4 regions of the Veillonella sp. LMAG:90 genome follow, and region 1 is predicted to be linked to each of the others. Evidence: riboswitches for the same ligand, from Rfam matches in the RefSeq annotation. Region 1 holds a riboswitch; each other region holds the start of a gene.
The links. A riboswitch is a leader RNA that binds a small molecule or an ion and turns the genes downstream of it on or off. The one in region 1 is predicted to bind cobalamin.

Region 1 (3,725 bases):
GCTCAACGTGTATTAGCAGCTATGATGGCGATGCCACACCCCGGGTGGATAATTGCGGATGAACCGACTAAAGGTTTGGATGCTTTTGTGCGGCGCGAAATTTGTCAGTTATTCCGTGATCTTCGAGATGAGAGCGGTGTTAGTATTTTATTCATTACTCATGATATCCGTTTAGCAGAAAAACTAGCAGATTATATTGGGATTATGTATGCGGGAGAAATTCTTGAATACGGTACTTGTGAAGAAGTATTTAAAGAGCCCAAACATCCTTATACTATCAGTTTTTTAGAAGCACAACCAAGATATAGGTTAAAATCGATTCCGGGGTTACCACCTGATTTGCATAACATTCCCAATGGTTGTATTTTTAAAAATCGTTGCAAGTATTATGAGTTAGACATATGCGAAAAAGATCAAGTTATGAAGAATTTATCTTCTTCCCATCAAGTGCGTTGTGAATGGAGTAAATAGTATGAGTGTATTGGAAATAAGGAATATCTCTAAAAGTTTCACAACAGGCTTTATTAATAAAAGAATCTTCAAGGTTTTAAAAGATATTTCTTTTTCGGTAGAAGAGAATGAGATTCTTGGTTTGGCGGGAACCAGTGGGGCCGGGAAGTCCACATTAATTAGAATTATCATGCAACTTTTAAAGCCAGATCAGGGAGAAATTCTATTAAACGGAAAAGTAATATCGCAAATGTCGGCAAATGAGAATAAAAAAATGCGAGAAGATATGCAGTTAGTTTTTCAAAATCCGACTTCGTCTTTAAATCCTCGCATGACAATCAAAGAGTCTATTGAAGAACCGATTCGTATCCATAAGAATCAAGATATTAATTTAAAGCATAGTATAGAGGATGTTTTAGAGAAAGTACAACTTCGTAAAGAGTTACTTTCCAGATATCCGCATCAACTTTCCGGCGGAGAATTACAGCGTATTTGTCTTGCCAGGTTACTGTTATTAAATCCGAAGATTCTTTTATTGGATGAACCGACATCGATGCTTGACGTATCGGTGCAAGCACAGATTATTTCTATTTTAAAAGATATTCAAAAGGAACGATCTTTAGCTTGTCTGTTTATCTCGCATGATTTAGATTTGTTACGCGTAATTTGTAATCGTATCGGAATTATGCGCGAAGGCCGGTTGATTGAATTACAACCGACAGAATTACTTTATCGGCATCCTAAAGAAAAATACACGAAAGAATTGTTAGCGGCTTTTGAAGATTTTTAGTTGAGTATTTGCAGTAAATTATTATATTAGAGTATAGTTATTTTGATTAAAAATATTATTAAAAAAATAAATAGAGTTTAACTATAAGATGAAACCTTAAAGTAAAAAATCTTTTGTTTTAAGGTTTTTTGTATAAAAATACTGTTTAGAATAATATGTTTAAATATAAAAATTAACGATGATAAGCCATAAAACCCTATGAAATAAAGGAGTTTTAGTATACAATAGAGGGTATAGCATGATTAATATTTGTTTTGAATTAAGATTGACAAGGTGGAAAAGTAAATATATAATGTACATGAAGAAATTTTATACATATTTATAGGTGTCGATTTAGACTTAATAGAGAAATCGGTATAAGCCGATGCGATCCCGTCACTGTAAGAGGAGCTAATCTCATGTTGCCACTGGATATTCCGGGAAGGCGAGAGGCGCTATGAATCTAAGCCAGGAGACCTGCCTATTTATAATCTCCGTTTTAATCTACGAGCGATAGAGAGGCGATTATGGCAAAGGTCATGTAGCATATCTATTTCAAGATTGAAGTAGATATGTTTTTTTATAAGTTAATGGATTATGAAGGGATTACTAAGAACCTTGAGTTAGCATTAGGTGAGGTAGTGTTAAAAGAAGAGGAATAGTAAAAAAAATAAATCTATTAACTGATTATGATCTGCCCCCATTTTCTTGGACAGAAGTAATTTAGGGTAATTTTATTAGGAGGGTATTATGAAAGGTCAGGGATTGTTAGTACGAGCGGCAGTATTGGCATGCTGTGGTAGTATTTTGAGCTGTGTTGGTGTACAGGCCGAAGATGTGGTTACTGATTATGACTTAGGGACAGTGGTCGTAACTGCGACAAAAACGGAGCAAACTATTGCTAATGTGCCGGCCAGTGTAAGCGTTATTACCTCAAAAGATATAGCTGACAAGAATATTTCGTCGGTTCAAGAAGCTTTACAGTTTTTGCCGGGTATTTTTATTGACCAAAGTGCGCAAGGCAGTTTGACTATGCGTGGTATGAGTTCTACAGATATTTTGGTATTAGTTGATGGAGTTCAACAAAATAATACTTATAACGGAACTGTAAATTTTAATATGATTCCAATTTCGAATATTGAACGTATTGAAGTATTGCGCGGTGGCGCATCCTCTTTATACGGTGGTCATGCGGTTGCCGGTGTTATTAATATTACGACTAAAGGTGCACCGGAATATGGAACTTCTGTAGTGGCAGATGTATCCTATGGTAGCTATAATACTTGGAAAAAAGCCGTGTCGGTTAATTCTCGTTTATCAGACAAATGGAGTTTAGGGGTTACTTATGAAAAACGCTCCTCTGATGGCTATAAAGGATTTTATCGATCGCTTGCACCAAAAAAAGGTACAGCATCTATTAGTGCCGATTTACCACAGTTAAGTAATGGTACTTATATATACGGTGGTCGTGGTGAGAAAGAATGGGAACATGAAAATTACGGCTTTAAAATTGGGTACAATTTTGATGAATCTAAATCTTTAGTTTATAGCTATAATCGAATTAATAGTGAATCCTCTTATAGTAATCCATTTACTTATGTACATGATACTAAAGGAAACCCTGTATGGTCTGGCAATGTTCAGGTCGGAACAAATAAAATTATTTCTTTATCTCCTAAAAATTTCTTAGGCTATGATAATGAAAATAAACGTGATACCCATATTTTGACATATCGTGATACGGCAAATGATTTCTTGGCGCGTGCAAGTTATACGCATGATAAGGTTGATGGTTTTACATCACCTACTGTACCTAGTTCCTATAAAAATGTTGATTGGACCGGGGCCGGTGATTATTCTCTCCATCCAGGGAAGAAATTTACGTACGAAGTTGAAAAAACATGGCGAGATATAGGAAAGCATACCATTAATGCCGGTGCCTCTTATCATACGGAAGAAATGATTCAGAAGCGTTATAATCTTTCTTCGTGGCATAACAAAAACTCCATTATTAATCAATATGCACAAGATGAAGGTAAAATAAGCAATCTGGCTGTATTTGTACAAGATGAGTATAAATTTGATGATGAATGGTCTTTATTTGTTGGGGCACGTTATGATCGTTATAAAAAAGGTGACGGTACATTCTGGGCCAGTGGTAAAAACGGTTATGATACCACATCCGAGGGTAAAACATATAATCATATAAGTCCTAAAGTTTCATTAGAATATAAAGCTAATGAAAGTACAAATTATTATATGTCTTATGGTGAGTCGTTTAATCCACCACCATTAGTATATATTTATCGTTATGGCGGTTCCGGTATGGGTAATGTTATTCCAAATCCGGGCTTAGATCCTGAAACTTCCAAAACCTGGGAATTAGGGATGAAACGCCAGTTGACGGATCGAGATTCAGTGGATATCTCCTTATATAATGTTAAAACCAAGGACAAAATTGAGTATACCTATTTCTACTTGCCGGGGACAAGTACTACAGAATATA
Region 2 (3,725 bases), 620 kb from region 1:
TTTCACCTAAGCCTTCATTCCAAATAGAAACACCATAGCCTTCTTCAGTAAGCAAAGTAGCTACGGAATCGGAACGATCGCCACCTAAGAAGTCCATCAAATGTTCTGAGCCGATAAGCGCCAACGGCACTACCAAAACTTCTTTATGATCTAAGCGTTCCAATAAAGATAAAGCCTGTTTGAAATTAGGGAATCCATTCGATGTAAACACCGCCACATTTTGGCCGTTACCGTATAAGCATTTTAACTGCAAAGCACTGAATTCCAATTGATTTTGGCCGTTTGCCATAAGCAAAATGGATTTATTCAAGGCGCGAATATTCACGTGCTTCATAATGGCATCAATGGTAGCCACATAATCATCGGCATAGTTTTTTACACCTAAAGAACTTAAGAGTGGCTTACCTACGTGAATGCGCATGGCGTTTCGTTCAGTATTATAGGTAAATGCGGCAATAGCTTTACGCATCTTTTGATAACATTGATCGGCTACCAAGGCAAATGGTAAAACAAATACATCGCGGACGCCGGTATTCTTAAATTCAGCCAACACGGCTTCCAAAGATTGTACCGGTTTTTCATATTTTTCATTCCACTTCTCCACCAGCGCATCCGCCAAAAAGACACGGCGAATTACTGCATCGGGATATGCTTTTTTAATCTTTGCTTCCATTATGCCTACGGATTTCTCTACGGCTTCGCCGTATATTGAACCGAATGTCGCTAAGATAATACCCTTTGTACTCATTTTATAAATCCTCCGATATCAAAAATACCTCTAAACTTATACCATAATCGAACCTCTTAATCTGACAAAAATCTGTCATATTTCACATTATCGAATACATTCGAAATACATGTTGATTATTCTTCGTTGGTATAATGATACGTTAGATTTTATTTTTAGTCAATGAGAATTTCTCTCATTTTCAAACTTATCAATGATTATCAATGATAAATCGGAAATTTAATTATATTTTCATCAACTATATTTATCTTTACCGATTCACTTCTATTTTCATCGATTTAAAGAGAATTTATATCCCATTACTATTACAAAGAATACTACTTGCTTACAGGTATTATATTAATAATTCAGATAATACTATACCAATCACGGTCTACGATTGATACAGATAACATCTAATAATTAATATTCCTCATTCATGAATTTTTATACATCAAGTTTCTTAATTTAGTCATTCATTCAATCAAAAAGCAATGTATTGTTACGCCTATAATTGATAATAATTATGGTTGCGAGAACACGCGCGGTGCTGCTACTTCAAAAATCTCAGCAATCATAGGTAAAAATTTGCCTTCAATTAACGTACGTTTACGTTCGCTTTTAGTAATTAACCACAATTGTTTGCAATTATAGGTAATGCGCAATAAGCTGTTAATATATTCGTTAAAATCCTCTTCGCCCATGGCGCTTTTAAGAGCTAATAATTTGGAATGTAAAGGTTCACCTTGATACTCTTCACGTTCCAATACAGGCGTAAATGCCACTTCATATACCGATTCCGATAGTTCATTAGGACCGGCACCATTTGTAAATTGATCCATACGATGGACCTCCTTTGTTAATATATAGCTATTTATCATAAAGCACATTGCCCTATGATGAACACCATTCTCTATTCATAGTACCAAACTTTGACTCCTTTGCCTATGTGTAATCAAAAAAGTGTATCACAAATAACCAAAAGTTATTACTCATAAATAAGTCCCTTATTCCTAGGAGTTATATGACCCGGGTAATTTCCATTCACAGTGAGTATACCCTACCCGGTATTGCATTGACAGTGGACATTTATTCTGCTATGATGATTATCAAATGAATACGACCTTCAAGGTGCCCGACTTAATAGAGAAGAGCAGTAGAAGCTGCCGCGGTCCCGCCGCTGTAAGAGGGAGCACAATCAAAATACCACTGGAAGTTTCTGGGAAGGTGATTGTTGCGTTGAACTTGAGCCAGAAGACCTGCCTTGATGGATTGCCGATAACCCACGAAGGATGGCGAGGTTAATCAATGTCACTACCTGTACTATACACTGACCGGGAATTATTTTTTTAATTCATAAACGACTTAATTAAGTTTGATATGAACTAATATACGTCAGGTGCTTAGCATAACTAGTGATTATTAATACTACCTCTGCCCTGTGGGCAGAGGTTTTTGTATTTTATTTTATTCTATTTTTAGTTTTTATTTTTATCTTCTTTTTATCACGAGGAGTGAATGAAATGAGTAAACATTTTTTCAAAAAAACGTTAGCTACAACATTAGCAGTGGCCGCTTTAACAGGCTTCGGATTCCTTGCTACAGACGTAAACGCTGCTTACCAATTAAGTGACGAAGTAACAACTGCTACCCCTGCATTATTGGAAGCAACTGAAATCGGTGTTCGCACTTACAACACAACCGATCCTGTATTGGCTAAAGCACCTAACAAAGATGCTATCGTAGTAATGAGCTTTGGTACTACATTCACTGATACTCGTGCTAAAACAATCGATGCGACTATCAACGAAATTAAAGAACAACATCCGGGCGTAAAAGTAGTTACAGCTTTCACTTCCCACATCATTATCGATCGTATCAAAGCTAAAGAAGGTATCACCTACCCTACGCCTGAAGAAGCACTCGATCAATTAAAAGCTGAAGGTTACACTCGCGTTGCTTTGGCAACTCTCGACGTAATCCCTGGTATCGAATACAACTATAAAACAGCTGTTTACAATCAGTACAAACATAACTTCAAAAAAATGACATTTGGTACACCTCTCATGTACTGGATGGGCCAAGAAGGTCAAACTGACGATATTGCTAAAACTGTACAAGCTGTAGCAACTCAGTTCCCTAAAGTAGGTCCTAAAGATGCTGTACTTATCATGGCTCACGGCACTCCGGATCCTTCCAACGCTTACTATTCCGTAATCCAAGATCGTTTGGAATCGGCCGGTCTTCACAACACTTACATCTACACCGTAGAAGGATGGCCAAGCCTTGAAGACATCGTTCCTCAATTGAAAGCAAAAGGCATCGAACATGTAACCCTTATGCCATTCATGATGGTAGCCGGCGACCATGCCAACAACGATATGTCCGGTGACGAACCTGATTCCCATAAATCCATCTTGTTGGCTGACGGCTTCAAAGTAGACACTTACATCCATGGTCTTGGTGAAAACCAGAAAATCCGTGACCTCTTTGCCGCTCATGCCGATGAAGCTTGGCAAGCTCTTCAAAACGACGCTAAATAAGATATAACACTGTAAGGGTTCATATTATTGCCAAAACGCACTTACAAGCTAAGACGTTTTGACCAACCAAAAGCGTTCTATACATAAGGAGGCTGTAATAAAATGTAGAGCATATCACATTTTACTTACAGCCTCTTTTAATTGCTATATTTGGATCTATAAAAGTGCCATACGCACCATATAACGATAGGCACCATATAACCATACGCAACACATAACCATAGGCAACCACCATCACCTGTGGTATAGTACAAGTATGAGTTTGCGAAACAGATTTTACTAAAGCTTGTTTTGGAACCGCTATGAATTACCTGCTTACTCACAGGTAATACTTTTACGTACTTTTTATCTACTGTCAGGCAGGTGTATTATGAGAAAATTTTCACGCTTAACCATTATTGTAATGGCGATGACAGTCATTATGGCTATCCTCGCCGGCTGCGGTAAAACCGATT
Region 3 (3,725 bases), 950 kb from region 1:
AGTGTTGGCAGCCAGTGAAAATGGTGACCACATCATCGTTGATGCTCGTGCGAGCGAACGTTATGACGGTAGCGTTATCGATACCATGGATGGTATGACCGGTCATATTCCGACAGCAGTCAACTATTATTGGGAAAATTGTTATACTGCTAACGGTTTAAAGTCTGAAGCAGAGTTGAAAGAAATGTTCAAAGATTTGAAAACGACTAAGACACCAATTGTGACATATTGCGGCTCCGGTATTACGGCTTGCCTTGCTATGCTCGCCATGAGTGAAATCGGTATTGAATCCGCTCTTTATGTGGGAAGTTCCAGTGATTGGGTAACGTATGAAAACTTCCCTATTAAAACAGGGTGTGAGTTTGTGAAGGCGTAGCCTTAATTCCTTCTCTTCTTTCTATAATGTTCTGACTGAAAATAGGCTCGGCGAATCATCGCCGGGCTTTCTTCATTTGATGAATAATAGGGCTCCCTTTTTTCTTTAACAACGATTTCCGCCTCTAACTGATTATTGAATTCCCCCAAATACAGTATAATCGGCGTTTTATCCTTGCTGTTCATAACACTAAATTCTCCTTATTAATCACGATAAATTAATTTATTGATTATGCTTTGATAAAAACATAATACGCCGTTTATTATACACCTTTTATTTGAAATGTGAAGTGTAAATGAGTAAAAAATTGACATGATTTTTACTGCCTTAAATTTATTTTTATTTACTTTTTAAGGCTACTATTTTAGTAGAAATTCAGTTAACTATGAATTGATTATAATTAATATCAATATAGACCTTATTGTTTATTGCTGTTGACTTATAGCTTCATTTTTTGAGTGTTATCTCCGGTAAACTCACGTATATTGCAAGAAGTACATATACCCCTTACGGTATAATACTATACCTACTAGGGTATAATAAATTAAAGAAAATTTGAGTAAACATAGGAATCTATCAATATAATGAATTATTTTTCTATAAAATAGCTTAAAACGGCTAAAAATTCCTGACTTTTTATTGACACATTTACAATAAATACGCTAATATATTAGTGATAAAGGATTTTATTTTCGAAATTGAATAATATACTCTGACTAACTTCTATAAAAGATCTTAGTGTTGTAAGTGTCGGGTATGCCGAGCGATTTAAGAGGAAAATAGGTGCAAATCCTATGCTGGAAACAGCTGTAAATGAGGAGTTTATTTCAACAAGGAGTCACTGGGAAACTGGGAAGGCTGGAAATAAACGATGAATCATGAGCCAGAAAGCCTGCTTATAACAAATTGACTGTTGCACATAGTTAATGGGATGTGTTATGGGGTTAATTTGACTAAAATTTGTTTTGCGTACTCACTCTTTCAAGGGTGAGTTTTTTTATTTACTAAATTTTATGAATTTTTATAATAGAAGTTTGATTTAAAACGATATTGTCTAAAAAGGATTCATAGATGTTGATAGTGTAAGTTTGAAAATTGAGTATATTAGGGGGGGACAGGAATGTTTAAAAAAACACTGCAGCATTTGGGGCAGGTGTTGGTGACGGTAATTGGGGTTACATTTTTAACTTTCAGTTTAAGTTTTCTGGCGCCGGGCGACCCTGTGCTCATGATTTTGGAAACCGCGGATACCATGGTTTCACAGGAACTGATTGATCATACGAGGCAGGAATTGGGGTTAGATAAACCGTTCTTGGTGCAATATGGTAATTGGTTGTCTCATGCGGTGCAAGGGGATCTTGGAATGTCGTATTCAGCCAAGAAACCTGTTGTAGATAAGATGATGGAGGCCTTACCGGGTACACTTATGTTGGCGAGTGTAACAATTGTGATGCTACTCGTCATAGCCGTTCCCATGGGGGTTATCGCCGCTATCTACCAGAATAAATGGCCTGACTACCTCTTCCGCGGAATTGCATTTATCGGTATTTCCATACCGGCTTTCTGGCTTGGTCTTATGTTGCTTTACATTTTTGGCTATAAATTGGGTATTGCCCCGATTGCGACGGCAACCGTTTCGTTAAAAAATGCGATTTTACCTGCTTTTACCTTGGCATTTACGTTAATTTCAAAATTTATGCGCCAGGTACGTTTGGTAGTTTTGGAAGAAATCAATAAAGATTATGCCGTAGGTGCTAGAGCACGCGGTATGACAAATACGGAAATCATGTTTAAACATATTTTGCCAAATGCCTTTTTACCACTACTTACCATCTTCGGTATGTCCATGGGCTGGTTGCTTGGTGGGGTTGCGGTTGTAGAGATGGTATTCTCGTGGCCGGGGCTTGGTAAAATGGCCGTACAGGCGATTACTTTCCGTGATTATCCGTTAATTGAAGGTTTCGTACTTTGGGCTTCTATTGCGTATATGTTAATTAATGGTGTAATCGATTATTCGTATACGCTCTTGGATCCTAGATTGAGAAGGGGGAGTAAATAATGAAAGAGTTTATTAGAACACATAAAGCTTTCTCCTTCTATACATCCTTAGTTTTATTGGTTGTATTGATAGCTCTTTTTTCACCATGGCTTACGCCGAACGATCCGTTTGCTTCGAATTTAAGCAATGCCTTAAAAGCGCCGAGTTCTACCCATTGGTTCGGGACGGATAAATTAGGTCGTGACGTATTGTCGCGTATCATTTACGGCACCGGCTTATCCTTATTCATGGGCTTTACCATTGTTGTGTTGGTTGCGTCCATCGGTACCTTAGTAGGATCTTTGGCCGGTTATTTCGGCGGCAAAGTTGAAATGGTGCTCATGCGTCTTTGCGACATCATGATTTCTTTTCCGGGCATCGTGCTTGCCATCGCTATTGCCGGTATTATGGGCGGTAGCGTAGGCAATACCATTTTGGCGCTCACCATTGTAGGTTGGGCTAAATATGCGCGTTTAGTGCGAAGTCTTGTTATTAAAGTTCGTCAGGAAGATTATATAGCGGCCGCTATTATGAGTGGCGGTACGTCGGCCGTTATCTTGCGTCGTCACGTGTTGCCAAACATTATGCCGCTCGTCGTTGTAACGGCCAGCATGGACCTTGGCGTTATGATGCTCGAAGTAGCCGGTCTCTCATTCCTCGGTTTCGGGGCACAACCACCGACACCGGAATGGGGGTTAATGCTCAATGAAGGTCGTCAATATTTACAGTTGGCACCATGGCTTATGATTTTCCCGGGGGCGGCTATTCTTATCGTAGTATCTATTTTTAACCTTTGGAGTGACAGCTTGCGCGATATTTTGGATCCGCGTCAAAACAGAGGCTAAGAGACGGAATCTTTATATAGGTTAATGGGAGAATTTCGTATTTACATTTTGTCAGATGATACCCGTTAGGGATTTATATAATTTCATCTTGAGTGTTAGCGTTAATCAAACTGTGTGTTAATTTGTTAAAGGTATTTTTATGGAGGAATGTTATTATGAAAAAATTCTGGCGTAAAGCGCTACTCGGTGGCTTAGGCGTGGTATTGGCGGCATCGCTTTTGGCCGGTTGCGGCAGTGATTCTGCAGAAAACAAAGATGTGTTAAAAGTAGGGGTAACCAACTTTGCGGATACGTTGGAGCCTACCGATAACTTCTATGCTTGGGTAGTTATGCGTTACGGTATCGGTGAAACGCTTACCAAGTTTGACAAATCCATGGTGGCTAAACCTTGGATAGCATCTAAATGGTCCTTGGCTGATGATAAATTGACTTGGACATTTACGATTGATGATAAGGCTAAATTCTC
Region 4 (3,725 bases), 930 kb from region 1:
TTCCGGATAGGTGTCGTCGGTGGAGCACACAATGGCTACGTCCGCCTTGGATTCAAGGGCGGCGGCTACGGCGTCTTCCACTGTTTTGAAACCGTTGTTCAAGGCTACGTCAAAGGCGGCAACCTGCATGAAGGATGTAACAAAGTCGGCACGGGCTTTATGTTGCGGGATAGGACCCATGTTAGCCAAGAAGATATGAACATTGTCGCCGGTTTCGGCTACAAATTTTTCGGTCGTGCGGCGTAATTTTTCATAACGTTCGGTCCAGCGATGCGCTTCGATTGGTGAAACGGATTCGCCTTGACTATCGGTGGCGAGGGCGTTTGTGATTTCGCCGAAAGTAGCACCTGCGTTAAGGGCCGTTTTCACAGCGCCGATAAGCGACATCGGTTCGCTGAAGTCGGAGTCTTTAAGAACTTGTAAAGCTTCGTCGATGGCTTTTTCATCGGCTGTTTTACGTTGCTTGGCAAGTTCGTCCAAGCGTTGCTTTAAGAGGTCTGCTTTATTGATTTCAGGGACTTCGAGCAATTCTTCGGTCATGTTAGGGTACATGTTATTACCAACGGCGCGGTCTTGGCGAGTTGCCAATTTTTTGAAGCGGTCTTCCAAAATGCTGTGAACAGCTTCTTGAACCTTACCGGCTTTGATGGCTTCCGTAATGCCACCCATGTTTTCCAATTCCTGGAATTTAGCCCAGGATTTTTCGGTGAACTCTTCCGTTAACGGTTCGAGGTACCAGCTACCGCCCGCCGGGTCAACCGGTTGAATGAAGTTGAATTCATGCTGTTCCATGATTTGGATGTTGCGGGCAATACGGCGGGAGAATTCATCGCTCGGACGGATACAATGGTCGAACGGATACACGTTCATGCCGTCAACGCCGCCTACTACAGCGGAGAAGGACTGTGATGCGGCACGCAATAAGTTAACGTACGGATCATACACAGTTTGGCAAAAAGCGGATGTGCTTACATATAAGTTGATGCGTTGGGCTTCTTCGTCGCCGCCGCAATGACGAACCAATTGAGACCATAGCATTTTAATGCTGCGGAGTTTGGCGATTTCCATGAAGAACGTAGCGCCTACGCTGAAATGGAAACGAATGTGACGGCAGAATGTATCAACATCAATACCGCGACGTTCCATAGCGCGCATATAAGTCAAAGCGGTATGAAGGGCATAGGCTGCTTCTTGAATACCGTTGGCCCCGCCGTTGTGATATACATCGGCATCAACGAGGACTGTTTTTAAATTAGGTGCATGTGCTTTAGCCCAGTGAATCGTATGAGCCATATCATCATAGAGTTCGTCGAGCGGACGATTTACTTTGCCAAAACGGAGTAAAGAACCGATAGGGTCGGCAGCAATAGCACCGTGCAATTCGGCGGATTTTAACCCGGCTGCTTTGCAGGCGATGGATACAGCACTGATGAGATTAACGGCAGATGGTCCGCCGAATAATTCGATTTCATGCTTGTTAACATCAATATCTTTTAATAAAGCTTTTACATCTTCGGCTGTGCTCAAGGAAACGCCGGTATCGATGAATGTTTCGTCAGTACCATCGGTAGGATCGATGCCTTGTTGTGTTAAGCTGTCGGTAGTAATGCTTACAACCGTGCTGCCTTTATCGAGCTCGAAAGCTGCCATGGCATTGGCATCGCTGATGGTTTTGGCATCACAGCGCTGAGCGATTGACCAAGGTGTGTGGATATAGCCGCTGGCATGCGCGCCGCGGAGCTTATCCGCTAATCCCGGATAGGTGTAAGGGTGGGTTAATTCTTTTTGATCCTCTAAACGATAAATTGGGTGAAATAAAATACCTTCGTAAGTTTTCGTGAACATACTCTTATCGAAAGGCTTACCTTTTAACAGTTTTTCAACGGCGGCCTGCCATTCGTCATAACTGGGAATTTCAAACTCGTCAAAGGTGACAGCGGGCAATTCCTCGTGCCCATTTTGCCTTGAAACGGCTAGAGTCTGCTGCTTATGTTCCATAGTACGAATCCTTTCTACATAGCAAATAGAATATGAAATGCAAGAAAATTGATGCATTCGCTATATACAACACTATGTGGCTTCGTTGCGTCTATGATTAGGTAAAACCGTTTTGTCGCTTAGCCTCGCGCTGTGAGATGGCGAGCGGCAGTTGGACTTACTTACTGTGTCTCATAAATAACGCGGTGGGATATATTGTTTCCTCCTATAACAATAATAAAACTTCCTACCGAAGAGCCATATAAGTGGATGTACCGGGCAGTCTCCAATAGGAAGTAGTTTCGAAAAAAATACCGTTTCACAGCAAGACTGCAAAACGGTAAGATTGTATGCGAAAAGAATCACACCATATCTTCCCGTCTATCGCGGGTATAACGACATGCTTCCTTAGGCAGTTCTTCTGACTCAGCTTCATCATTCCTTTTGCCTTCCCAAACATAATGTTCAGTGACATAATAAAAAGGAACTCCACTTCACAGCGGCGGGACCGTGTCGGATTTGCACCGACTTCTCTATTAAGCTTAAAAAGCGCCTATAGGGGACTGTATTTGTTTTATAATTTTATTATATGGTTATAACATAGGAGTGTCAATTTAAATGCATAGTTTAAGCATGTGTAACGTATAAAGGTTAGTTATAACTCATGCTAAGGGGGTGTATGCATAATCGGTAAGGTATGGGGTGGGACAAAATTGTAAGTAGTGGGTTTAAAGTGTATTTATACAACAAGAGGTACAATTAATATATATATACTACTATATGCAGTTAAAGGTGATACATGAGGTAAAAGCATGTGTTGTCCACGCTTGAAGGAATAATGTGTTTAATTAAAAATCTTAAAAATATTTAGTAAAAAGGGGTTGACGAACCATAGGCAAAAAGGGTATGATAGTTCATGTCCTCAATCACGGGACATCAAGTGACCGCCTTCAAGCAATTGGAAGCGGGTTATTTTGAAAAAGTGATGTATATTCTTTCTGTTTTCGCAGCAAAACTTTTTAAAAGAAATTTTAAAAAAGTGCTTGACACGATAAACTGATTGCGATATACTGATTAAGCTGTCGCAAGCCCCTAAGGTAAAGCGATAAAGCAGATCTTTGAAAACTGAACAATGTAAGGTAATCATTTTTAACGAAATGAACATAGCCAGAGTGCGGGTTTCAACAACGTTGAAACCAACCAAAAAATTCTAAGTCAGATAACTTCGGTTAAGCTGACAACAACGAAAAACGAGCTAGCAAATAGCTCCAAGATATCTTGGAGAGTTTGATCCTGGCTCAGGACGAACGCTGGCGGCGTGCTTAACACATGCAAGTCGAACGGAGAGAGATGGAAGCTTGCTTCTATCGATCTTAGTGGCGAACGGGTGAGTAACGCGTAACCAACCTGCCCTTCAGAGGGGGATAACAACGGGAAACCGTTGCTAATACCGCGTACGAATGAACTTCGGCATCGAAGCTCATTGAAAGGTGGCCTCTATTTATAAGCTATCGCTGAAGGAGGGGGTTGCGTCTGATTAGCTAGTTGGAGGGGTAACGGCCCACCAAGGCAATGATCAGTAGCCGGTCTGAGAGGATGAACGGCCACATTGGGACTGAGACACGGCCCAAACTCCTACGGGAGGCAGCAGTGGGGAATCTTCCGCAATGGACGAAAGTCTGACGGAGCAACGCCGCGTGAGTGATGACGGCCTTCGGGTTGTAAAGCTCTGTTAATCGGGACGAATG

Region 2: another riboswitch for cobalamin. It lies ahead of CCC71_RS08750 (sirohydrochlorin cobaltochelatase); the one in region 1 lies ahead of CCC71_RS05975 (TonB-dependent receptor).
Region 3: another riboswitch for cobalamin. It lies ahead of nikB (nickel ABC transporter permease); the one in region 1 lies ahead of CCC71_RS05975 (TonB-dependent receptor).
Region 4: another riboswitch for cobalamin. It lies ahead of CCC71_RS01890 (methylmalonyl-CoA mutase family protein); the one in region 1 lies ahead of CCC71_RS05975 (TonB-dependent receptor).

Annotation. Positions count from the first base shown of each region.
Region 1 is NZ_NAND01000001.1:1,356,417-1,360,141, forward strand. It holds gene CCC71_RS05965 (ABC transporter ATP-binding protein) at 1-471, shown strand, start outside; gene CCC71_RS05970 (ABC transporter ATP-binding protein) at 473-1,240, shown strand; cobalamin riboswitch at 1,547-1,718, shown strand; gene CCC71_RS05975 (TonB-dependent receptor) at 1,970-3,725, shown strand, end outside.
Region 2 is NZ_NAND01000001.1:1,973,747-1,977,471, forward strand. It holds gene CCC71_RS08740 (sirohydrochlorin cobaltochelatase) at 1-748, opposite strand, end outside; gene CCC71_RS08745 (hypothetical protein) at 1,252-1,569, opposite strand; cobalamin riboswitch at 1,840-2,008, shown strand; gene CCC71_RS08750 (sirohydrochlorin cobaltochelatase) at 2,251-3,270, shown strand; gene CCC71_RS08755 (ABC transporter substrate-binding protein) at 3,641-3,725, shown strand, end outside.
Region 3 is NZ_NAND01000001.1:410,900-414,624, forward strand. It holds gene CCC71_RS01835 (sulfurtransferase) at 1-376, shown strand, start outside; gene CCC71_RS01840 (hypothetical protein) at 379-561, opposite strand; cobalamin riboswitch at 1,105-1,290, shown strand; gene nikB (nickel ABC transporter permease) at 1,497-2,435, shown strand; gene nikC (nickel transporter permease) at 2,435-3,259, shown strand; gene CCC71_RS01855 (ABC transporter substrate-binding protein) at 3,415-3,725, shown strand, end outside.
Region 4 is NZ_NAND01000001.1:422,591-426,315, forward strand. It holds gene CCC71_RS01890 (methylmalonyl-CoA mutase family protein) at 1-1,998, opposite strand, end outside; cobalamin riboswitch at 2,372-2,549, opposite strand; rRNA gene CCC71_RS01895 (16S ribosomal RNA) at 3,253-3,725, shown strand, end outside.